One region of the Streptomyces botrytidirepellens genome, then DNA from elsewhere that is predicted to be linked to it. Evidence: riboswitches for the same ligand, from Rfam matches in the RefSeq annotation. Region 1 holds a riboswitch; the other holds the start of a gene.
What was found. Region 1 has a riboswitch for cyclic di-AMP ahead of EEJ42_RS19070 (M23 family metallopeptidase). Riboswitches for the same ligand answer to the same signal wherever they lie in the genome.
Positions count from the first base shown of each region.

Region 2: another riboswitch for cyclic di-AMP. It lies ahead of EEJ42_RS29555 (C40 family peptidase); the one in region 1 lies ahead of EEJ42_RS19070 (M23 family metallopeptidase).

Region 1 covers NZ_RIBZ01000243.1:17,462-28,891, reverse strand. The annotation lists gene EEJ42_RS19095 (hypothetical protein) at 1-132, opposite strand, end outside; gene EEJ42_RS19090 (hypothetical protein) at 407-757, opposite strand; gene EEJ42_RS19085 (DUF6227 family protein) at 1,198-1,968, shown strand; gene EEJ42_RS19080 (hypothetical protein) at 2,106-2,534, shown strand; gene EEJ42_RS19075 (PP2C family protein-serine/threonine phosphatase) at 2,753-3,970, shown strand; cyclic di-AMP (ydaO/yuaA leader) riboswitch at 4,231-4,361, shown strand; gene EEJ42_RS19070 (M23 family metallopeptidase) at 4,373-5,542, shown strand; gene EEJ42_RS19065 (aldo/keto reductase) at 5,700-6,656, shown strand; gene EEJ42_RS19060 (hypothetical protein) at 6,701-7,006, opposite strand; gene EEJ42_RS19055 (hypothetical protein) at 7,095-7,451, opposite strand; gene EEJ42_RS19050 (DUF397 domain-containing protein) at 7,635-7,919, opposite strand; gene EEJ42_RS19045 (helix-turn-helix domain-containing protein) at 7,919-8,764, opposite strand; gene EEJ42_RS19040 (ATP-binding protein) at 8,990-9,622, shown strand; gene EEJ42_RS19035 (DEAD/DEAH box helicase) at 9,666-10,766, opposite strand; gene drmB (DUF1998 domain-containing protein) at 10,763-11,430, opposite strand, start outside.
Region 2 covers NZ_RIBZ01000328.1:17,920-29,349, forward strand. The annotation lists gene EEJ42_RS29510 (redoxin family protein) at 1-907, opposite strand, end outside; gene EEJ42_RS29515 (MerR family transcriptional regulator) at 1,009-1,839, shown strand; gene EEJ42_RS29520 (ABC transporter substrate-binding protein) at 1,862-2,989, opposite strand; gene EEJ42_RS29525 (CGNR zinc finger domain-containing protein) at 3,021-3,647, opposite strand; gene EEJ42_RS29530 (MFS transporter) at 3,726-5,024, shown strand; gene EEJ42_RS29535 (alpha/beta fold hydrolase) at 5,051-5,974, shown strand; gene EEJ42_RS29540 (C40 family peptidase) at 5,982-7,058, opposite strand; gene EEJ42_RS29545 (hypothetical protein) at 7,280-7,633, shown strand; gene EEJ42_RS29550 (L,D-transpeptidase family protein) at 7,777-8,502, shown strand; gene EEJ42_RS29555 (C40 family peptidase) at 8,569-9,756, opposite strand; cyclic di-AMP (ydaO/yuaA leader) riboswitch at 9,765-9,969, opposite strand; gene pcrA (DNA helicase PcrA) at 10,127-11,430, shown strand, end outside.

The DNA of each region.
Region 1 (11,430 bases):
CGCCGTGAGCTGGACACCGCCGATGACGGAACTCGTATTGCAGCGATTGCGCTGGGCACCCCCGTCATTGAGTCCAGGGCCGGGGGTGGCGGCCTCGGCGCCGCCCGCACCGCCGATGAGCAGCGCACCCATGCTCGCTACAAGAAGCGCCGTCCTCTTACGCATATGCATAAAGAGCCTCCATGTGAGTTCTTCGCGATATCAGCGAACGTCTGGTCTACGATGGCGGTGGACTGAGGGCCCGAAATCAGCGGCACCTGTACCCGTTCGGCTCACAGAATCGAATGCTGTTGTCAACCTTTTTACGTGGCAGTGGCCCTGGAAGGGGAGTTTCCAGGGCCGCATTCCCCAGGGGCCACCCGGTGGTGTTCCGGCTCGGCCGGAACACCACCGGGTGTTCAACGCCTCACGGGGTGTCGTCGATGGCGATGTTGGCGCAGTTGCTGCCGATGCTGACGTCGCCCTCGGGAGCCAGGTCCGCGCCTCCGCCGAGGTCGACGGCGGTGCTGGTGTCGCAGTCGTTGCTCTGGGAGACCGCGCCCGTGTTGGTGAAGTTGATGCAGTCGGAGCCGATGGTGACGTCGCCCGAGGGAGCGAGGTCGAGACCGCCAGGGGCGGTGAGGCCGGTCTCGGTGTCACACTTGTTGCTCTGAGTAACGAGGTCGCCGTTGCCGTAGGCCATGGCACCACCCGCTCCGCTGATGGCCAGCGCGCCGGCCGCTGCGGTCAGGAGAATCGCCTTCTTGCCGATGTTCACTTAATTCCTCCGTCTGGGTTGGTCCGCGGATTCAACGGACGCATGAGACAACGAAACTCATCAGCTAAGGCTTCGGGCTGCCAGTTAGCTTCACCCATCCGGCATAGCGTGGTTCTTCCGGCGTGTGTTGTCCGGGAATCCCGCAAACGAGACCGTCATAAGAGGCAATTGGAGCAAGGGCGCCTGGCCCTTTCTTACGTGAATGAGCGGAGACGCCTGTAGGGCAAGGCTCCCGTGGCCGGGCGGTGGAGGGGCGGCGGGCAGGCGACGGCCCCCGGAGTTGTTCGACTGGCCGAACGAGTGATACATCCTGACTCCACGACGCAGGAGTGAGTGAGGCGCAAGTCCGACCGGCTGCTTCGTGGAACCACAGGCGCGGCGCGTGTTCACGCCGCTACGCTGAGTGTGCGGGGCGGTCACCCGGGGGCGGGAGGAGAGACGTGGGGCACTCAGGAGCGGGGGGAACCCCCGCCGAGCTGATGGACGGGCTGCTGGCCCGTGCGCAGAACGGCTTCGAGATCGGCGAGGCGGTGCTGAGCCGGGCGCGGAGCGCCCTGATGCACCAGTCCGAGCTGCGTTCCTGCCGGCAGTGCAACGAGCCGTCAGGCCCGCGCGGATACACGACGTATCGGCATGTCTTCCTGCTGCCCGACGGCAGCAGCCTGCTGCTGTGGGAGCTGGAGCACAACACCGGCCCGGACGACCGCCCGCTCTTCGAGCTGTACGCGGACGAGGACGCCCTCGCGCTCGCCGAGCGCCGCGTCCACCGCTGCATCGGCGGCGCCCGCTGGGAGGAGCTGGACGGATTACCACTGTGGCTGCCGGACCAGATGCTCCAGGCCGCCGAGCCCCAGGCGGTCCAGCGTGCGTACGTGGCCGACAACTCGGCCGACCACGCCCGCCGCGTCCTGCGCCGCGCCGAGAACCCCGACCGTCCGGGGGAGGAGACCGAGCGGCTGCTGATGACGGCGTTCGCCCATGACATCGCCCTCGCCCCCAAGCCGCGCCGCCGCTCCGGCGGCCCCGACGCCACCTGGTGCCGCTTCTACGAGCACGCCTTCCTGCTCGCGGGCGGCGACGAGATCGTCCTGTGGGAGCTGGAGCACAACCTGACCCGGGACGGGCGGCTGGTGTGCGAGGTGTATCTCGACGAGGTGTCGGCGGAGTTGGCGGCCGACCGCCACGCCCGCGCCCTCGGTGTCGATCTCTGAATACGTCGACACCGGAATGATCCGACAGTGGGCCCATCGGGTGAAGTGCGTGCGCGCCTCCCCGATGTCGCGGTTGTCCTTTCGTTGAATCGCAACGTGTGGTTTTCCGCGGATTCGGCTCTTCTGGAGGAAATCTCGTGAACATCGGAAAGAAGGTTGCTGTCCTGACCGTGGCGGCAGGCGCTCTGATCATCAGTGGCGCGGGCGGTGCCTCGGCCCACAGTGGTGGCGGCTTCAACCCCTGGGGGGTCATCCAGACCAACCACTGCGACACGAAGATCGGCGACATCATCGGTGTCGAAATCGCCGCGCCGGGCGGTGACATCAACGCCGGGGCCGAGTGTCTCAACTTCACCAACAACCCCGCGGCGGTCCAGAGCAACGACTGTGAGACGGCCACCGGCCTCATCACTCCGGTCACCGGCACCGCTCCGGGCGGCGACATCAACGTTGGCGCCAAGTGCACCAACATCGCCATCAGCGACAACCCCTACGGGAACAACGTCAGGAGCTACGGCGACAAGGGCTACGGCGACAAGGGCTACGGCGGCGGCCACGGCTTCTGAGTCCTGACGAACGCCACGGCTTCCCCTGCGGCCCCGGATGCACGCCATCCGGGGCCGCTTCGGTGTTCACCACCGCACATCCGCCGCCCCTCCGCCGCGACGATGAAGCACTTCTGACCCACCCACATGGCCGCCACCGACTCGCAGCGTGCCCCGGCACCCGGAAGCCTGATGACGGGGTAACGGACCAGGGAAAGCGGGAGAAGCCGGTGGTGCGGGTGCGAAGGAGCAGGGCTCGTGCGGGCGCCCGTACGCCCGCCACCGACTCCTCGGGCGCGGCCGCCGGGCTCGTCACGGCCGAGGAGGCCGTCCAGGCCTCGCCGGGGCGCCGACTGGCCCCGTGGACCCCCGCCATCCTCCTGCTCGGCGGCATCGCCTTCGACCTCGCCGCCCCGGCCCCGTACACCGCCTCCCCCTTCTTCGCCGCGGCCCCGCTGGTCGCCGCCTCCCTCTTCCCGCTGCGGCAGACCATCATCACCACGGTCCTCGCCCTCACCGCCGTCTGCCTGCTGGCGGAGCTGCACGGCGTACGGGACCCGACCCAGGCCGCGACCGAGATCGCCACGGTGGCCACCGTCGCCCTGCTCGCGCTCGTGATCAACCGCGTCGTCCGCCGCGGCGACCGGCGGCTGGCGTCGGCGCGCGGCATCGCGGAGGCGGCGCAGCGGGCCGTGCTGCCCGTACCGCCCGCCCGTATCGCCGGGCTGGACGTCGCGGCGCGCTATGTGGCGGCCGAGCGGTACGCGGCGATCGGCGGCGATCTGTACGCGGTGCAGGACACCCCGCACGGCGTACGGCTGATCGTCGGGGACGTCCGCGGCAAGGGGCTCCAGGCCGTGGAGGTCGTCGCGGTCCTCATCGGCGCCTTCCGGGAGGCCGCGGAGCAGGAGGCGACGCTGGAGGGACTCGCGGGGCGGCTGGAGCGGGCGCTGCGGCGCGAGGGCGCCCGGCAGCGGGCCGATCTGGAGGCGTTCGAGGGGTTCACCACCGCCGTCCTCGGCGAGATCCCGCGCGGCGACTCCACCCTCCGCCTCATCAACCGCGGCCACCCGGCGCCGCTGCTGCTGCCCGGCGACGGCGCGGTGCGCCGCCTGGAGCCGGAGACGGCCGCGCTGCCGCTGGGGATGGGCGAACTGGGCGCGTGGCCCGACCGGGTGACGGAGCTGCGGTTTCCCGAGGACGCGACGCTGCTGCTGTTCACGGACGGGGTGACCGAGGCCCGCGACCGGCACGGCACGTTCTACGTCCCCGAGGAGCGGCTGCGCGGCCGCCGCTTCACCGGACCGGGCGGGCTGCTCGACGCGCTGGTGGAGGACGTCGCGCTGCACGCGGGCGGAGAGACCTCGGACGACATGGCCCTGCTCGCGGTCCGGCGCCCACCCGGAACGAACGGAACCACGACCCCCGCTCCGGACACGGACCGTAGCCAACCGTGACGCGCGCGCATAACGATTGACACACGATCAGCCCGCCGGAGGTTTTTACCATCCCTTTTCAACCGGGGTGAAACGCCCCCATCTGTCCTTCCTTGGTTACTAAGTTCATGCCAAAGCTACGCGGATTCTTCAGAAGAGCTTGGAATCATGTCGCGCTCTCTATTAACGTTCGATAACGCAGCGCGGTCGGCACAGCCGTCGCAGAGGCGGCAACCGTGCGCCGTCGCCGAATCCCGTACGTGCAGCGCCAGCACCACCATCAGCACCAGGCACCAGCACCAGGGAACCGGGGAACCACCACCTTGGGGTGAATCGGGTCGAACCTGACCCGTAGGAGACCTTCCTGCTCCGAACCCGTCAGCTAACCCGGTAGGCGAGAGGGAAGGAAAGGAGTGCGCCCCGGTGGCGTCCAACAGGTCCGTACTGGACGAAGCTCCGTACCGCTCGTCGGGTACGGGTCCCGGCACTGCGACCGCGTACGGAGTCGGCTTCGACGCCGGAGCCGGCGCCCGCACCACGGTCGGCCTCGGCGCCGAACCGGATGAGCCGCCCGTAGGCAAGGAAGCCGTCTGGGACGAGTGGAACCCCACCGAGGAGTCCATCGCTCCGCTCCGCGGTCGGCACCGCGTCGGCAAGCAGCGCGGCGGGACCATGGCCCGCAGCGGCGCCGTCCTCGGCGTCGGCGTCATCGCGGCGGTCGGCGCGGGCGGCATGGCGAGCGCCAAGGACCGGCCGACCGTCCCGATCTCCATGCCGGACCTCGCCCACGTCGCCGACGAGGTCAAGGCCCAGCTGCCCGCCGCCAAGGACCTGCCCGGCATCGGCTCCCTGATGGCCGACGACCAGGGCTCCTCCCAGACCACCGCGACCGCCCTCACCACCAGCGGCACCGAGGCGGGCGAGGCGCTGCGCACCCGCATCCTGCGGCAGGCCGAGAGCCAGCAGACCGCGGCGGATGACGACAGACGCGAGAGCGAGGCGCGCGCCGCCGCCAAGGCCGCCGCCGACGACGCCGCGAAGGCCGCCGCCAAGGCCCGCGACCTGGCGGAGCAGAAGAAGGCCGAGGCCGCCGCCAAGAAGAAGGCCGCCGAGGCCGCCGCCAAGAAGAAGGCGGAGGCCGAGAAGGAGGCCGCCGCGAAGGCCGCCGCCGAGCGCCGCGCCCAGGCCTCCACCTCCACGGGGTTCACCCTCCCCGTCGCCTCGTACACCCTGACCGCGGGCTTCGGCCAGGCGGGCGACATGTGGTCCGCCGACCACACCGGCCAGGACTTCGCCGCCCCGACCGGCACCCCGGTCAAGGCGGTGAGCGGCGGCACCATCACCCAGGCGGGCTGGGCCGGATCGTACGGCTACCGCATCGTGCTCAAGCTCGATGACGGCACCGAGATCTGGTACTGCCACCTGTCGTCCATGGTCGTCACCTCGGGCAAGGTGTCCTCGGGCGAGACCATCGGCCGCGTCGGCGCCACCGGCAACGTCACCGGCCCCCATCTCCACTTGGAGGTGCGGCCGGGCGGCGGCTCGCCGATCGCCCCGCTGTCCTGGCTGCGCGACCACGGGCTGAACCCGTGACCCCCTGATCCGGCCGTCGTCGCGGCGACGGCCCCTCGTTCCGGCGGCTCTGGCGCTCTCTCCCCCCTTGACGCCAGGGCCGCCGGTTCTCTGTCCGCGGCCTCCGCTGTGGCCTCCGACGGAATAACCGCCTCCGCCATCAGCGTTGTGGTGACGCATGACTGAGACCCGCAAGGACACCCGTCAGAACATCGGCAGCCTGTCCGTCTTCCCGCTCTCCCTGGGCGGCAACGTCTTCGGCTGGACGGCCGACGAGGCCGAATCCTTCGAGGTGCTCGACGCCTACGTGGCGGCGGGCGGCAATTTCATCGACACCGCCGACGTCTACTCCGCCTGGGCACCCGGCAACGAGGGCGGCGAGTCCGAGACCGTCCTCGGCAAGTGGCTCGCCTCCCGCGGCAACCGCGACGACATCGTCCTCGCCACCAAGGTCGGCGCCGGCGTCCCGGAGCCCCGCGGACTCTCCTCGTCCGCCATCAAGTCCGGCCTCGACGAGTCCCTCCAGCGCCTGGGCACCGACTACGTCGACCTCTACTACACCCACTACGACGACACCTCGGTGCCGGTCGAGGAGATCATCTCCACCCTTGACGAGCTGGTGAAGGCGGGCAAGATCCGCGAGATCGCCGCCTCCAACATCTCCGCCCAGCGCCTCGACGCCGCCCTCGCCTTCTCCGCCCAGGAGGACCTGGCCCGCTACGTCGCCCTCCAGCCCCACTACAACCTGGTCTCGCGCGACACCTTCGAAGGCGAACTGGCCGACGTCGCCGCCCGCCACGGCCTGGCGACGCTCCCGTACTACGCGCTCGCCTCCGGCTTCCTCACCGGCAAGTACCGCCCCGGCACCACGGTCGACAGCGCCCGCTCCACGGGCGCCGCCCAGCACCTGGAGACCGAGCGCGGCCAGAAGGTCCTCGCCGCCCTCGACGACGTGGCCGCCAACCACAACGCCGACCACGCCTCCGTCGCCCTGGCCTGGCTCACCGCCCAGCCCACCGTGGTCGCCCCGGTCGCCAGCGCCCGCACCCCCGCCCAGCTCCCCGCCCTGCTGGCCTCGGTCGACCTCCAGCTCACCAAGCCGGAACTGGACCTCCTCACCTCGGCCTCGGACTGACCCCTGGGCCACGGCGCCGGGACGGCGACGCGCCGTCCCGGCCCCTACGCCCCGTGCCGGTCCGCCAACACCCATGAAGCGGCGGCAACCGCACCGGCGACCCCGAAGACGGACGGCCACGCGCCCACCTTCTTCGCCAGCGGATGCGACCCGGCGAACGCGGCCACGTACAACCCGCCGAGCGCGGCCGCCGTCCCGTTCCCGGCCTTCTCCCGCCACCCCTTGGCGGCCACGGCCCCGGCCGCCGCCAGCGCAACGCCACCGAGCGGCCGCCGCTTGGTCCACCGGGCCACCCCGTACCCCCCGACCAACCCACCCGCAGCCACCAGCCCAGCCGGTACCTCAGCCATGCCGCTACCTCCCACTCCTAGGGTCTCTTTGGTCGACCCTATGCAGGCGGCACCGCGCACGGGCCCGTTTACGGCGGAGGGCCCGGGCCTACGCCCTGCGGATGCCCCAGCCGACGACGGCGTGATGTCCTTCCCCGCCGGACTGCTCCACCCGGAAGACACCGTCGCCGTCAGCCGTGAAGCGGTTGTTGTCCCCGTCGATGGGGATCTCGAAGCGCAGCGTCACGGTGTGCTGGTTCCGCGCCGCGTCATCGCAGTTGCTGGAGACGTACGCCACCCATCCCTCGACTCCGGCGTAGACCGTCAGCGGAGACGCGGCCTCGAACAGGCTGTCCTGCCCCTTGCGGATGACCTCGGCAGGTTCGGTACTCCACCGCCCCCACGTCAGGCGAGTGTCTTTGAGAGTCAGCCGACACCCGCTGTGGTTGTGCAGGTGAGCCTCCACAACTGCGCAGCGCCGCAGGCGCCTGGGCCTCCTCGCCGGAGGCTGCATGGGCGGTGCCGATGACGCCGCCGAGCATGGCCCCGGTCGCCACGGCTGTGATCAAGCGTGATGCCTTCATGGCGGACTCCTCCTCCTGGACGATCCCGCCACCATGACCCGGCCGACCGGAGCCTCACTGGATCCTTAGCCCAGCTCGTCGCGCCGCACCGCCGTCACGAAGTCCGTCCACGCCCGCCCCGAGAACCCGAGCACGGCCCGATCCGGATCCTTCGAGTCCCGCACGGCCGTGACGAACTTTGTCCAGGCCTCTTCTGGAAACGAGAGCGTGGGACCACCCAAGTTCTTTGAATCCCGCACGGCAGCCGAGCCTGGCCGGAAGGCCGCCTCGACGCACTCAGTGTTGCCGGCACCGCTGTAAGAGGACTTGAACCAGCCGCCGTCGTTCTCCGATATGCAGGGCTCGCGCATCAGATCTCCTCGCGGACGCGTTCGATGAGGGCGGAGGACGATGCCATGTCCAGCGCCTGTGCGCGAAGGTAGTCGAACGCGAGCCGATAGCGCTCCAGTTCCTCGTCCTTTTCCATGAACAGCGACCCGACGTGGATGTCCACGTACACGACGTCCAGGGAGGGCTCCGCGCCGCCGAGGATCACGAAGCTCCCCATGGCGGCCGAGTGCGCACCTTTGGCGAAGGGCAGCACCTGGAGCGTGATGTCCGGCGACTCGTTGGCCCGCAGCAGGTGGTCCAGCTGTTCCCGCATCACCTCGCGTGAGCCGACCACCCGCCGGATCACCGACTCGTCGAGGATGGCCCAGAGATGCGGCGGCTTCGGCCGGCTCAGGATTTCCTGCCGCTTCATGCGGATGTCCACGAGGCGCTCGACCTCTTCCGCGGACAGCCGCATCTCGGAGGCGTGCTGCACGGCCTCCGTATAGCCGCGGGTCTGGAGGAGCCCCGGCACGTAGAGGCAGGCGAAATGATCCTCGCGGACGGCCTCGTCCTCCAGCGTGAACAGCAGGTTCATGGTCTCCGGAAGCGAGTCCGCGAACGAGGTCCACCACCCCTGCCGCTTGGCGTCCTTGGCCAGGCCGACGACGGCCTTCCGCTCCGCCTCACTCGCCCCGTACTCCCGGCACAGGGCGTCCACGATGGGCCACTTCACGGGCCCTTCCTGCGTCTCGTACCGGCTGACGGTCGCCTTCGAGACTCCGACGAGTCGACCCGCCTCCTCCAGCGTCATCCCCTTGCGGGCCCGGAACTTTCGCATCATGACGCCGAGCTGGCGGCGACGAGTGGTGGCCCGCGCTGGCATGACGGCTACCTCTTCCTCTGGGGCTGGCGGTGAAGGACGAGGCCAGCGGCAACAAGGCTATGGCCGGGCGAAGTTGGCCAACCAGCGGATTCACCCTTTCGAGATTCCGTGAGAAGTTACATGGTGAGACTTCTCGCGTCATACTCTCAGAAATAAGGCTACGCAGCGCAGTCGTACGGACACGACTGGGCGCAGTGCTGCCGTAGCGCCCAAGGGAGTGTGGCCATGTACCGCTACTCAGTCACCGAACCCCCACCACGCCGATGCGTCCTCCCCTTCGTAGCCGATGCTCCGCAACTGGCCGACCTCCGCGGAGCCGTCAGGGCCGAGCTCGCCGCCTGGGGTATGTCGGCCCTGACCGACGAGGCGGAGCTGATCATCACGGAGCTGGCGTCGAACGTGATCAAACACGTCGGCCAGGGCTCCGCCGCCACCCTCGTCCTCGACGCCGGAGCAGACCAGCTCCGCGTGGAGCTGCACGACAAGAGCGATAAGGAGCCTCAGCGCCTCCACCCGACGTGCGACGAGGAATCCGGTCGTGGCCTGCAACTCCTCTCCGCCCTGGCTCCCTCCTGGGGCACGACCCGCACGGCGGTCGGCAAGGCGGTCTGGTGTGAGCTGCCGCTGGCCCCGGACGAAACCCGCCGCCGCATCTTGCGGGCGACGACCGTGATGGAGTCCTACGGCCTTGCGGTCGGCGGCCCGGCCGCAAGACTCACCCGCCGCCCGGTACTTGAAGAGTCGGCGACCAGCCTGATCCTGGACCTGTTGCACTGGCTTACGGCGCAGGGCCTGGACCCCGACGACATCCTCGACCGCGCCCAGACCCACTTCGAGGCGGCCTGCCAGGCTGCATGACGACAAGGTACGAAGCGCTGCTGTGCACCAACTCCGAGCGAGATCAGCCGCTGTGTCGGGCCAACAAGGATTCCGGGATGCTCGCCAGGATGGCGGGTTCTTGCGGCCCTCGATGGGCGAAGTGAAGATCCTCTCGGGCGCGAGTACACAGACCGAAGAGGCGAAGACGCGCGTCCACACTGGTCGGGTCCTCGGTGTACGCGTCCAGGTCCGGTACGAAGACGCTGTCGAACTCCAGGCCCTTCATGCTGGCCGTGCTCACGATCCGGATCGGCTGCGCCGAGAAGTCCATGGTGTTCCGGTACCGATCGTCGTACGCATAGGCCTGGGTGTGTTTCGCAAGCCCGAGGTGTGTGAGTTCGCTCTGGACATCTCGCACCGTATGGGTCGACCTGCAGATGATTCCGATGCTTCGTTCCGGATGCGCGTTGAAGTAAAGGGAAACTCCGGTCAGGAGATGCCTCAGCGAGGGAACTTTCAGCACAGTGGGTGTTCTGCCGACACGGGTCGGTAAGGTCATCCCGTCCCTGACCTCCTCGCGGAACTCCGACGCCAGCAAAGCGATCTCCCGACTGTTCCGTCGGTTCTCCCGCAGCACGACTGGACCGGCCTGAGCGGCGACGGCCTGGCATATTTCGGACAGGGTGCTCTGGTCATCGCCGATCCGCTGATTTTCGTCCGCGCACACGGTGACGCCGACCCCAAGGATGTGGCACAAGTGATAGAAGCCGACGGGCAGCTTTTGACCTTCGTCGATAACCAGATGCGCGGTCGAACCGACCCGATGCCGGATACAGTCCCGCTGCATCTCGCTCCAGTCGTAAATCCAACCGTCCTCGTCAAGTTGTGGCGGGTCGGTCCGGAAACGTCGGCGCCAGAAATCCCTGACCCACAGATGGTAGGTGGTGACGTTGAGAGCTTCCGTAAGGTCCGGAGCCATTTGAGCGAGATACTGATGCAGCAGATTGGAGCGCGTGAAGAGGGTCACCTCGCGACCGGCGGTTGCGAGTGCCCAGGCGCGATAGACGGCCATCACGGTCTTTCCGGCGCCGGGTGAGCCGGTGATGACGTGGCTTCCGTGGAACGGAAGGTCGATGACGGCCTGCTGCTCGGGCGCGAGGTCAAGGAGGGAAGGAGTCTTCATGGAAGGTCGATGGCTCCGGCCGATTCCTCCAGCGCGGCTTGGACAACTCCTCGGAAGAATCCGGGGACCTCACCGTCGCCGATCAACAGCGTTCTGTCCAGTAGAGAGTTGTCGATCTCGCAGCAGGTTTCGGGTAGGAGCGTGCACGCATGGCAGGCGGCACGGTTGAGGTTGGCCAGAGACCGACCGGTCGAGTCGGCGCACAGAGGGTCCTGCGAGCACCACTGAGCCGATTCGAGTAGTCGGATCAGGGTCTCGACGAGGTTCGGTGGTTGCCCTTGGCGGACGAGCCCGCCCAGCGTCCCTTCCGCGTCCCCGGCGGCGGTGTAGATGAACACGCCGGCTTGGGGTGGATGCTCGCTCCCCGGGGCGTGGCTGCGAGCGTAGACGCGTTCGCGTAGCGAGGCTGCGTTGTATCCGCTGTCGTAGGAGAGTTGGCGGATGAATTGGTGGGCCAGGGTGTGCAGCATGACGAAGCGTGGGAGGAGTTCCGGACCCGACTTTGCCCTCAGACGGTCGGCTTTGAACGAGGCACCCAGATTGCCCTCGATGCGTCGTGTCCAGTCGCGTACTGATGGAATCCTCTCCCAGGCGCTCACACGTTCCTCGTCGACGGCGATGAAGATTCCTTCACCGTAGGTCTCTATGGCAGGCAGCCAAAGGG
Region 2 (11,430 bases), on a different contig from region 1:
CGTGCTCGATCACGCCGTCGCGGAGGAGCAGCGTCAGCCGCTTGTAGAGCGTCAGCCCGCTGACCTCGAACGTCGGCAGGTCCAGCGCCCGGGCCAGGCTCCGTGTCGGGTCGGAGAGCATGTCGAAGGGCAGGTGGAGCCGTTCGACGACCTCGCGCTGATAGTCGGTGTCCTGGCTGGACAGGCCGAACACCCGGACCGCGCCCGCGTCCAGCAGCTCCTGGTAGTGGTCGCGGAAGCCGCAGGCTTCGGGGGTACAGCCGCGGGCGCCGGGGATCGTGTCCCACCCCTCGGGCAGGTCGGTGCCCGGGCGGCCGGTGAGGGGGTAGACGTAGAGCACGGTGCGGCCCGGGCCGAGGGCGTCGAGGCGGACCGTCGTATCGCCGGTGGTGCGCAGTTCCAGGGGCGGCAGCTTCGTGCCGGGCAGATGGGCGGTCGCGCCGTCGTCCTCGGGGACGGGCAGGTCGGCGGGCAGGCTGAGGTAGTCGTTCATCGGGACGTCGCTCATCGGGTGCGCTCCTTCGTCGGCCGGTGGGACCGGGGAGACACGGCTGTTGCGGTGGGCGGCCTCCTGGAGCTGCGCGATCAGCGCCGTACGGCGGGCCGTGAGCCCCGCGATGCGCTGCGACAGCTCGTCGATCGCCTGCCGGTACCCGGCCAGCGACGCCGGGCAGTCGTCGGCGTGCCGGTGGCCGACCGCCAGGCAGTCCAGGAACGGCCGGGTGCGCTCCACGGGAATCCCGAGCCCGCTGAGCGCCCGGATCTCGCGGGCGAGCCGTACGTCGTGCTCGTCGTAGTCCCGGTAGCCGTTGGCCAGCCGCCCCGGCGTCAGCAGCCCCAGCGACTCGTAGTAGCGCGCCGCTTTGGTCGTCACGCCCGCCCGGCGGGCCAGCTCACCGATCCGCATGTCTCTCACCTCGATGAACGCTAAACCTTGCCCCTGAGGGTAAGGTCAAGCGCCACGATGCTTGACCGTGACACCGTGTGAGGCTGTGGACTGAAGACATCATGTTCACCATCGGAGATTTCGCCCGGCACGGGCGGGTGTCGGTCCGGATGCTGCGCCACTACGACGCGACCGGACTGCTGCACCCCGCCCGGGTCGATCCCGCCACCGGCTACCGGTACTACACCGCCGCCCAGCTGGCCCGGCTCAACCGCATCATCGCCCTCAAAGACCTCGGCTTCACCCTTCAGCAGGTCCGGGAGATCCTGGAGGAGAAGGTCACCACCGAGGACATGCGGACCATGCTGCGGGTGCGGCGGGCCGATCTGGAGGCCGCGATGACGGCCGCGGCGGCGCGGCTGGTGCGGGTCGAGGCGAGGCTCCGGTCGATCGAGAGTGAGGGACAGATGTCCTCCAACGACGTCGCAGTGAAGAGCCTGCCGAGCGTGCGCATCGCCGAACTGACCGGTGTGGCCCCGGGGTTCGACGCCATCGGGCCGGTCATCCAGCCGCTGTACGGGGAACTGCTGCCGCGCCTGGCGGCGGCGGGCATCGCGCCGACCGGGCCCGGTGTCGCGTACTACGAGGACGCGCCGGACGGCGGTGTCCTCATCCACGCCGGGATCGAGGTCGCGGCCCCGGTGCAGGAGGTCGACGGGCTGCGGGTCGTGGACCTGCCGCCGGTCGACCAGGCGGCGGCGATCGTCCACCGGGGTTCGATGGAAACGGTCCTGCCGACCATCCAGACCCTGGGCCGCTGGATCGAGGCCAACGGCTACCGCTCGGCCGGGTACCCGCGGGAGATCTACCTGGAGTGCCCGGACAACCACGACGAGTGGGTGACGGAACTCCAGGAGCCGATCACGGCTGCCGTGGTGTCTCAACCGGTGTGAAGGTCTCAGCCGGTGTGAAGTCTCAGCCGGTGTGCAGGACCCGGAAGCGACCGGGTTCCGCTCCCGCCGGATCCCGGTCGACGACCTGGACGGGCGGCGAAGCCCATTGCCACACGCTGATGCCCGGCGTGCGGGAGAACCGGATCCGCCCGCGGGTGCCGTCGACCGCGACGCTCGGCCATGACGCGGCGATGCGCGCCCGGTCCGCGTCGCCGTGGGACCGCAGTACGTCGGCGAGGACGGTGACCGTGTCGTAGCCCTCGTACGCGACGAAGGAGGGCGGCGCTTCGGCCAGCCGCTCGCGCAGGGCCTTCTCGACTCGTTCACCGAGTGGGGTGAGGCGCTCGGGCAGATAGCGCAGGAACGGGACCGCGGCGCCGTCGTCGCCCAGCAACGCCGCCCATTCGGCGAATTCCGGCTGCCCGGCCGGAGCACCGATCATGACCTCCGCGAGGCGCCGGTCGCGGCGGACGGACGTGACGATCGGCACGGCCGGCTCCGGGTGGCCGACCAGGAGAAGGAGAGCCGTCGCACGATGGGCGGCGAGTTCGTCGCACACGGCTGCGGGGGTGAGCGCGTTCATGTCGAGTTCGATGACGCTGCCGCCGCGTGGCGCGAGATGGTCCCGCAGAATGCGGGTCCCGGCTGCCCAGTAGGCGCTCGGCTGGGTCGCCACGGCGATGCGGCGGTGGCCCGCGCCGAGGAGGAAGTCCGCGTAGATCCGCCAGCCGCGGGACTGCGGCGGGGAGAGGCGCGCGACCCATTCCGTCGGCTGTTCGGTGAGCGCGTCGAGAACCGATGACGAGCAGAGGTACGGCAGGCCGAGGGCGTCTGCCCTGGTGGCAGCGGCGCGGGCGACGACGCTGTGATACTCACCCGCCAGGGCGGCCACGCCCAGACCGGCCAACTCGTCCACGGCCGCCGCGGCCTTCTGTGGATCGGCCGCGGTGTCCCGGACCACCAGCTCCAGTGGCCGTCCGCCGATCCCACCGGCGTCATTGACGTCGGATGCGGCCAACTCCAGTCCGGCGAGCAGGTGGTGGCCTGCCTCGATCCAGCCGGGCCGGGTGAGCGGAACGAGAGCGCCGATCTGGACGGATGAGCCGTCTTCGCGCCGTGGCGGGCGTGCCTGGGTGACCATGCGGGTCATTCGATCCACCGCCATCGCCGGGGGCAAGCGATTATTCGTTCGCCCTGTGGCTGTTGAGGTGGCTCTTGAGGTTCGCCTTCTTCACCTTGTTTCCGCAGGTCGCCATGGAGCACCAGCGCCGTCGCCGGCCGCGGCTGGTGTCCAGGAAGAGCCCTCCGCAGGTGCGCTGCTCGCAGCGCTTGATCACGCCGTCGCCGTGGCTGCCGTGGCCGTTGCCCTCGCCGTCGTTGTGGTGCGCGCCGAGCGTCGCCACGGCGTCGACGGCGACGACGGCCAGCGCCGCGCGGGCGGGGTCGCTGTCCGGGAGTCGCCACCGGGCCCGCCCGCCGGTGAGGACGAGGCGCGCCCGGTGACGTGCGGTCCAGCGGTTCAGCAGGTCCTCGTCCGCCGGGTCCGGCACGCCGTCGGTGGCGACGGCGGTACCGGCCCGGTGGATGGCCTCGCGCAGTTCGCGGGCGTCCCGCAGGAGGGCATCGGAGATCGGCATGTCCGCGCTGCCCAGCTCGTTGGCGAGGAGCCAGGCCCGGAGCCGGTCCGGGGTGGGGATGCGCTCCACCGCTGCGTCGCCGCGCCGCTCGCTGAGGGTGGCGACGAAGCGGAACGCCAGGATCTCGTTGCCGAGCCGGAAGCCTCCGGCGGCGGTAGGTGAACCGGTCATAGGGGTTCATCGTAGGCGCCCCGCAGCCCGGAGGCCAACGTTTGACATCATCAAGACGAACCGTTTAAACAGGTTCGCATGAACCAGTTGAAACGGCTCCCCGATGTCATCGTGGAACCCCCGGACAGAAGGTCTCAGGCCTCCCGCGGCGACCCGCCCGGCTCCGGGCGGCACCGGATGGGGTTCTGGGTCGTGGCCGTGGTGTTCGCCGTCACCACCGCGTTCTCGACCGTGCCGACGCCGCTGTATCCGCTCTACGAGGAGCGTGACGGCTTCGGTTCGTTCACCGTGACGGTGGTGTTCGCGGTGTACGCGGTAGGCGTGGCGGTCGGCCTGGTGGCCGCCGGTCACCTCTCTGATCGCACCGGCCGTCGCCCGGTCCTCGTCGGGGCGCTCCTGTGCCAGCTGGCCGCGGCGGCCCTCTTCCTCGTGTGGCCCGCTCTCCCCGGCCTTCTCCTCGGCCGGTTCGTCACCGGACTGGGCGTGGGCATGGCAACCCCGACGGCCACCGCCTACCTCCAGGACCTCCACATACGCTCACGGCCCACGGCCGGGCAGGCGGGACGCTTCGAGGCTGTGTCGACGGCGGCGAACGTCGGCGGCCTCGGCGTCGGCCCGCTGGTCGCCGGAGTGCTCGCGGCGTACGCCCCGGCCCCGATCCATACGCCCTACGCCGTTTTCGCGGTGCTGCTCGTCGCCGGGGCCGTCGCCGTCACCGCCCTGCCGGAGACCGTGGACCGCCCCGCCCGCCCGGTGCCGTACCGCATGCAGCGGGTGCGTCCCCACGGTGGCGCCGGACCCTTCTGCCTGGCGGTGGCATGCGGTTGCGCGGCCCTGGCGATCTTCGGGCTCTTCACGTCCCTGGCGCCGGGATTCGTCGCGACCACCTTGCACCAGACGTCGCCGGCCGTCGCGGGCACCGCCGTCTTCGCCGTCTTCGCCGCCGCGGTACTGGGCCAGAGCCTCACCGGCGCCCTACGGCCCGCAGCGCGCCGAACCCTCGGCGTCGCCGCGGAAGCCGCCGGATGCGCCGCCGTCGCCGTAGGCATGGTGCGGGCGGACCCCGTCCTCTTCATCGCGGGAGGCGTCATCGCAGGGATCGGCGCCGGCACGCTCTTCAAGAGCGCGGTCGCGCTGATCACGGAGGCCGCGCCCGCGGACGTGCGCGCGGAGGCCCTGGCGACCTTCTTCCTCGCCGCCTACACGGGCCTCGTCCTCACCTCCCTCGGACTTGGCCTCGCCGCACAGCTGACCGACCCGACGACAGCGACGCTGTGGTTCTCCGGCTTCCTCGCCGCGCTCCTCACCGCGATCGCCCTCCTCGGCCGGACGGTCGGTGGGGCCGGTCGCCGGCCTTCACCGTCCCCGTCACCCTGACCCGACACATGCGCAAGGAGAACAACATGACCACCACAACCACCCGGCCGATCACCGGCTTCGGCACCGTGAGCGGTGTCCCCTGGCTCCCCGACAACTTCCCGGACGTCTTCGAGAGCACCCTCGTCCGCGTCGGCGACGTCGACCTGCACACCGTGCAGGGCGGCGCCGGACGGCCGCTGCTCCTCGTCGGCGGCTGGCCGCAGAACTGGTACGTGTGGCGCCACGTCATGCCGCGCCTCGCGGAACACTTCCGCGTCGTCGCCGTCGACCCGCGCGGCGTCGGGCCGTCGGACAAGCCCCGCGACGGCTACGACACCGGAACCGTGGCGGCCGAACTCGTCGCCCTCATGCGGGTGCTCGGCCACGAACGCTTCGCGATGGCCGGGCACGACGTCGGCATGTGGATCGGCTACGCCCTCGCCGCCGACCACGGCGACGTGGTCGAACGCCTCGCCCTGCTCGACGCCATGATCCCCGGCCTCGCGCCCGCCATCCCCGTCTTCGGCCCCGAGGCACAGAACGACCTGCTGTGGCACTTCTCCTTCAACCGGAAGCGCGACATCAACGAACAGCTCGTCCGCGGCCGCGAGCACATCTACTACGGCGACCAGTTCCGCACCAAGGCCGCGCGGCCGCTGCCTGACTCAGTCGTCGGCTTCTACGTCGAAACCCTGGCCCGCGACCCCGAAGCGCTGCGCGCCAGCTTCGAGTACTACCGGGCCACGGACGACAACATCGCCCAGAACGAGCGGCGCAAGCAGCATCCGCTCCGCATGCCCGTCCTGGGCGTCGCCGGAGCCCGCAGCCAGGGCGAACGCCTCGGCGCCCTGCTCGCCCCGGTGACCGAGCGGCTGGACAGCGTCGTGCTTCCGGATTGCGGGCACTACGTGCCCGAGGAGAGCCCGGACGCGCTGCTCGACCACCTGCTGCCCTTCCTCCGCGCCTAGGCCGGTCCTAGACCGGGCGGGCCGCGCCCGCGAAGGGCATCTGGTCGATCGGGGCCACCCGGACCGGGGCGCCGGGGCGCGGGGCGTGGATCATCAGGCCATTGCCGATGTAGAGGCCGACATGGCTGACGCCGGAGTAGAAGAAGACCAGGTCACCGGGGGCCAGTTCGCCGCGCCCGATGCGGCGGCCCACGTTGATCTGGGTGTAGGTGGTACGCGGCAGGGACACCCCGGCGGCGCGCCACGCGGCCTGGGTCAGGCCCGAACAGTCGTAGCCGTACGGCCCGGTCGCGCCCCAGACGTACGGCTTGCCGATCGCCTCGTACGCGAAGGAGATGGCGCGGGCCGCCCGGCTGCCCGTCCGGGCGGGGGCGCCGTGCCGGGGCGTCGACGCGGTACGGGCGTCAGGGGCGCTCCGGGCGTCCTGGGCGGCGCGGAGGCGGTCGCGCTGGGCGCGGGTCAGCTTGGCCAGCAGTGCGTCGGCCGCGGCCAGCTTGTCCTGGACCGCGTGTTTGTGGCGGGAGGCGGCGGCCTGCGCGGCGCGCAGCGTACGGAGGCGGTCGTCCGCCTTGTCCCGGACGCGGCGCAGTGACCGCTCCTCGCGGGTGATGCGCGCGATCGTCACCGCCTGGCGGTCGCCCGCGCGGTCGGCGAGCGAGGCGCGCTGGAGGTACTGGCCGGGGGAGGAGGACAGGGCCAGCTGAAGGGCGGGGGCGACGGTGCCGGAGCGGTACTGGGCGGTGGCGACGGAGCCGAGGGCGTTGCGCGCCGTGTTGAGGCGGGCGGTGCGGCGGGTGGCCTCGTCGCGTAACCGGTGGAGGGACCGCTGCGCCTTCTCGGCCGCGGCCCGGGCGCCGTCGTACTTCTCGGTGGCCTCCTCCGCCTCCCGCTCGTACGCCGCGACCTTGGCCTTCACCTGGTCGGGCGTCAGACGGGGCTCGGCGTGCCCGATGCCCGGGAGGGCGGTCGCTGAGGCGACGCCCGCGAGGGCGAGGGTCGCGGCGGTGCGGAGGGTGGTGCCGGTGAGCGACGAGCGGTGCCGCTGCTTCGGCTTCGTGGGGGGCTGCGGCGCCACTGCGGCGATTCACCTTTCGTGGGGGGCGTGCTTCTTGGGGGGAAGCTAGGCCGGTCGGCGGCGCGGCACGCTGAGATGACCGGAGGTGGACGGATTCGTCCCCCCGGTGGCGCCTGCTGATCACGAGGGCGGCGCGGGGTGGGCGGGATCGGGGCGGCTGTGACCGATGTGCCGATCGGGGTGCACCCGGGTGACTGGCGGTGATATGAGCGGCGCTAGTCTCCGGTGCCATGGACGTACTCATCAATGTGTTCGTCGGCCTGCACATCGTCGGCATCGCCGCCCTGCTGGGAGGCTTCCTCTCCCAGCTCACGGCGATACGCGGGGACGGCGCGCGGATGACGCCGGGGATGCTGCACGGCGCGCTGACCATGCTGGTCACGGGCGCGGCACTGGTCGGGCTGAACCAGGCGGACGATCAGACCGTCAACAACGTCAAGATCGGCGTCAAGCTGGCGCTGCTGATCGTGATCCTGGGCCTGGTGTACGTGAAGCGGGACGAGGAGAAGGTGGAGCCCGCGGTCTTCGGCGCGGTCGGCGCGCTGACGACGGTGAACATCTTCATCGCCGTGCTCTGGACCTGACCCGCTGACGTCCCGTCCCTGCTCCTGCTGGGCCAACCCGGGGGCGGGAAGGGGCGGAATGGGGGAAATCGCACCTGTAAGCGCAACCCGACGCACTCTTCGACTGTCTTACCCGTCAAGGGCAAGCCCGGAGGGAGCGCGCAATGGGGGTAAAGGCAGGATTCGGGGCGTGGCGGGCATGGCGCCGCCGTACGGCGGTCGCTTTGGGCATGGCGGGCATGGTGGTGCCGCTGTCCGTCGCGCTCGGTACGGCACCGGCGCAGGCGGCGACGTCGTGCACGGCGGACACCGGTCCGTACCAGAGGCAGGTCGAGAAGTTCCTCGGCCGTCCCGTCGACGGTCGGCAGTCCTCGGGGGACTGCCGCGCGACGCAGAGATTCCAGATCAACCACGGCATCAGCCCGACCATCGGCTACGCGGGCCCCGTCACCTGGGGCGTCATGAAGCTGATCAACGCGCAGAACGCGGCGGGGCGTAACCCCAACGCGGCGCGCAAGTGCCCCACCAACAAGGGCCGCATCGCCTGCGTCGACCTCACGCGGCAGCTCAGCTGGGTGCAGGACGGTTCGCGGCTGGTGTTCGGGCCGGTGCCGGTGCGCACCGGCCGGGACAGGTACGAGACCCGCACCGGACTGAAGAAGATCTACTGGCGGAACAAGAACCACTGGTCGACGATCTACCACGTGGCCATGCCGTACAGCCAGTTCTTCGACGGCGGTCAGGCCTTCCACTCCATCGCGGGAAGCGTATGGTCGCCGCCCGGCTCCCACGGCTGCGTCAACATGCGCTCCGGTGACGCGAAGAAGTACTGGAGCCTGTTGCGGAACGGCGACGACGTGTACGTGTACGGGCGCAAGCCGGGCACGTGATCCGGCCGGTGTGAGCACCGGTGTGAGCGGCGGCTGCCCGCGCGGGTACGGGCAGCCGCACTGCGGTTACGCGGGCCGCACGCTCCCGTAGATCGGCATCTCGGTGATCGGCGCCTTCTTCACCACATCCCCCGGCTTCGGCGCGTGGATCATCATCCCGTCGCCGATGTAGAGCCCGACGTGGCTGATGTCGTCGTAGAAGAAGACGAGATCACCGGGCTCGAGGTCGGAGGTCGAGACGCGCGTACCAGCCTTCACCTGGTCCCATGTGGTGCGCGGCAGGGAGACCCCGGCGGCCTTCCAGGCGGCCTGGGTGAGCCCCGAGCAGTCGTAGGAGTTGGGCCCGGTCGCGCCCCAGACGTACGGCTTGCCGAGCTGGGACTCCGCGAAGTCGATCGCCTTGGCCGCCTTGGTGCTGTTCGTGGCGGTGGATGAGCCTGCCGAGCTGCTTCCGGAACCGGAAGAGGAACCGCCGCTCGACTGCTGCTCCTGCTCCTGCTCCTGCTGCTTCTGCTGGGCCGCGGCCTCCCGCTGCTTCTCGGCCAGCTCGGCCGCCTTGCGCCGCGCCTCCTCGGCCTTCTTCTTCTCGATCGCCGCCAGCCGCGCCTTCTCCTTGGCGGTCAGGTTCGCCAGCAGCCGCCGGGCCTGCGCGAGCTTGTCCTGGACGGACTTCTTCTTGGTCTTCAGCTCTCGCTGGGTCTCGGTCAGCGACTCCAGGCTCTTGGCGGCCTCGCGGCGCTCCTTGGCGGCCTTCGCCGCCTGCGTCTGGAAGTCGTCGACGGCCCGCTTCTGCGAACCGGCCATCCGGTTCATCAGATGCGACTGGTCGAAGAGGTCCTGCGGGTCGTTGGAGAACAGCAGGCTCGCGGCGCTCGAGGTCATACCGCCGTTGCGGTACTGGGCCGCGGCGTAGGTGCCGAGCGTGCGGCGGGCCTCGTTGAGCTTCTCCGTGTTCTCGGCGACGTCGTCCATCATCCGGTTGACCTTGGTGCGCTGCTGCTCGGAGCGCTCCTTGGCGGCGTTGTAGTGCTGGGTGGCGGTTTCCGCCTGGTGGTAGAGGGTGTCCACCTTCTCCTTGACCGCCTCGATCGACTGCGTGGTGCCGGGCTTCGGATCGCCCGGGGCGGCGTTCGCGGTCTGGGAGAGGAGGGTGACGGAGGCGAGGGCGGCGGTGGTGAATCCGACGGCCGTACGGCGTCCGGTGGAGGCGGCGGCGGTGGGTATTCGGGTCCGCGGCTTGCGGTGCGACGCCAAGGGAGGCGACTCCTTCCGTGGACCGCCTACCGGGTTAGCTGTCGGGTTCGGGCGGTACGGAAGGTTGCCCTACGGCCGTGCGCGGGCGGGACGTGCGCGTCGTACATGCCGTACGCGTCGTACCGCAGCTCGGGCCGATTCACCCCGGTCTTGCGTTGTGGGTCCCCGGCTCCGGCTGCCTCGCGGCGCGACCGGACTCGGCGGAGGCCGCCCGGGCCGGCGCGGTTCGCCGACGGGTCTACGGGCCGCCTGGGGGAGGACGGTAGCCAACTCGTGGGGCTCCTGTGAAGGCTGGTGGTCGATATGCCCGAAACCGTTTCGTGACATCCATGCGTAGGCTGTCAGTGCGGCCGCCTAAACTCGGTGAGCGATGAGCAGCCTCTTTGACGACAGCTTCCTGGCGAGCCTCGGGCCTCCGGAAGAGGAGCCCCCGCCGCCCGAGGATTCCGCACACCCGGGCCACAGTGGCGGTTCAGACGGTTCAGGCGGCGAGGAGGTGCCGCACCACCTCTTCACGGGCGCCTTCGACGCGCCGGTGCCGAGCGGGACCAGAGAGGCGTATTACCGGGACGGCGCGGCCCGCCCCGCCATCGACCCGGCGGCGCTGCTGGAGGGGCTGAACGAGCAGCAGCGGGCCGCCGTGGAGCACACCGGCTCGCCGCTGCTGATCGTCGCGGGGGCCGGGTCCGGCAAGACCCGGGTGCTCACCCACCGCATCGCGTATCTGCTCGGCACCCGCCATGTGCACCCCGGCCAGATCCTCGCCATCACCTTCACCAACAAGGCGGCGGGCGAGATGAAGGAGCGGGTCGAGGAGCTGGTCGGCCCGCGGGCGAACGCGATGTGGGTGATGACGTTCCACAGCGCGTGCGTGCGCATCCTGCGCCGCGAGTCGAAGAAGCTGGGCTTCACCTCATCGTTCTCGATCTACGACGCGGCCGACTCGAAGCGGCTGATGGCACTGGTGTGCCGGGATCTCGATCTCGACCCGAAGAAGTTCCCGCCGAAGTCGTTCAGCGCCAAGATCTCCAACCTGAAGAACGAGCTGATCGACGAGGAGACCTTCGCCGGCCAGGCGGCGGACGGCTTCGAGAAGACGCTCGCCGAGGCGTACGCGATGTACCAGTCGCGGCTGCGCGAGGCCAACGCCCTCGACTTCGACGACATCATCATGACCACGGTCAATCTGCTCCAGGCGTTCCCGGACGTCGCCGAGCACTACCGCCGCCGCTTCCGGCACGTCCTGGTCGACGAGTACCAGGACACCAACCACGCTCAGTACACGCTGGTGCGCGAGCTGGTGGGCAGGGACACGGACGAGGCGGAGGCCGGTGAGCTGTGCGTCGTGGGCGACGCCGACCAGTCGATCTACGCGTTCCGGGGCGCCACGATCCGTAACATCCTCCAGTTCGAGGAGGACTATCCGGACGCGCGGACGATCCTGCTGGAGCAGAACTACCGCTCCACGCAGACGATCCTGAGCGCGGCCAACGCCGTCATCGAGCGCAACGAGAACCGCCGCCCGAAGAACCTGTGGACCGAGGCGGGCACCGGCGCCACCATCACCGGCTACGTCGCCGACACCGAGCACGACGAGGCCCAGTTCGTCGCCGACGAGATCGACCGGCTGACGGACGCGGGGGACGCCCGGGCCGGGGACGTCGCGGTCTTCTA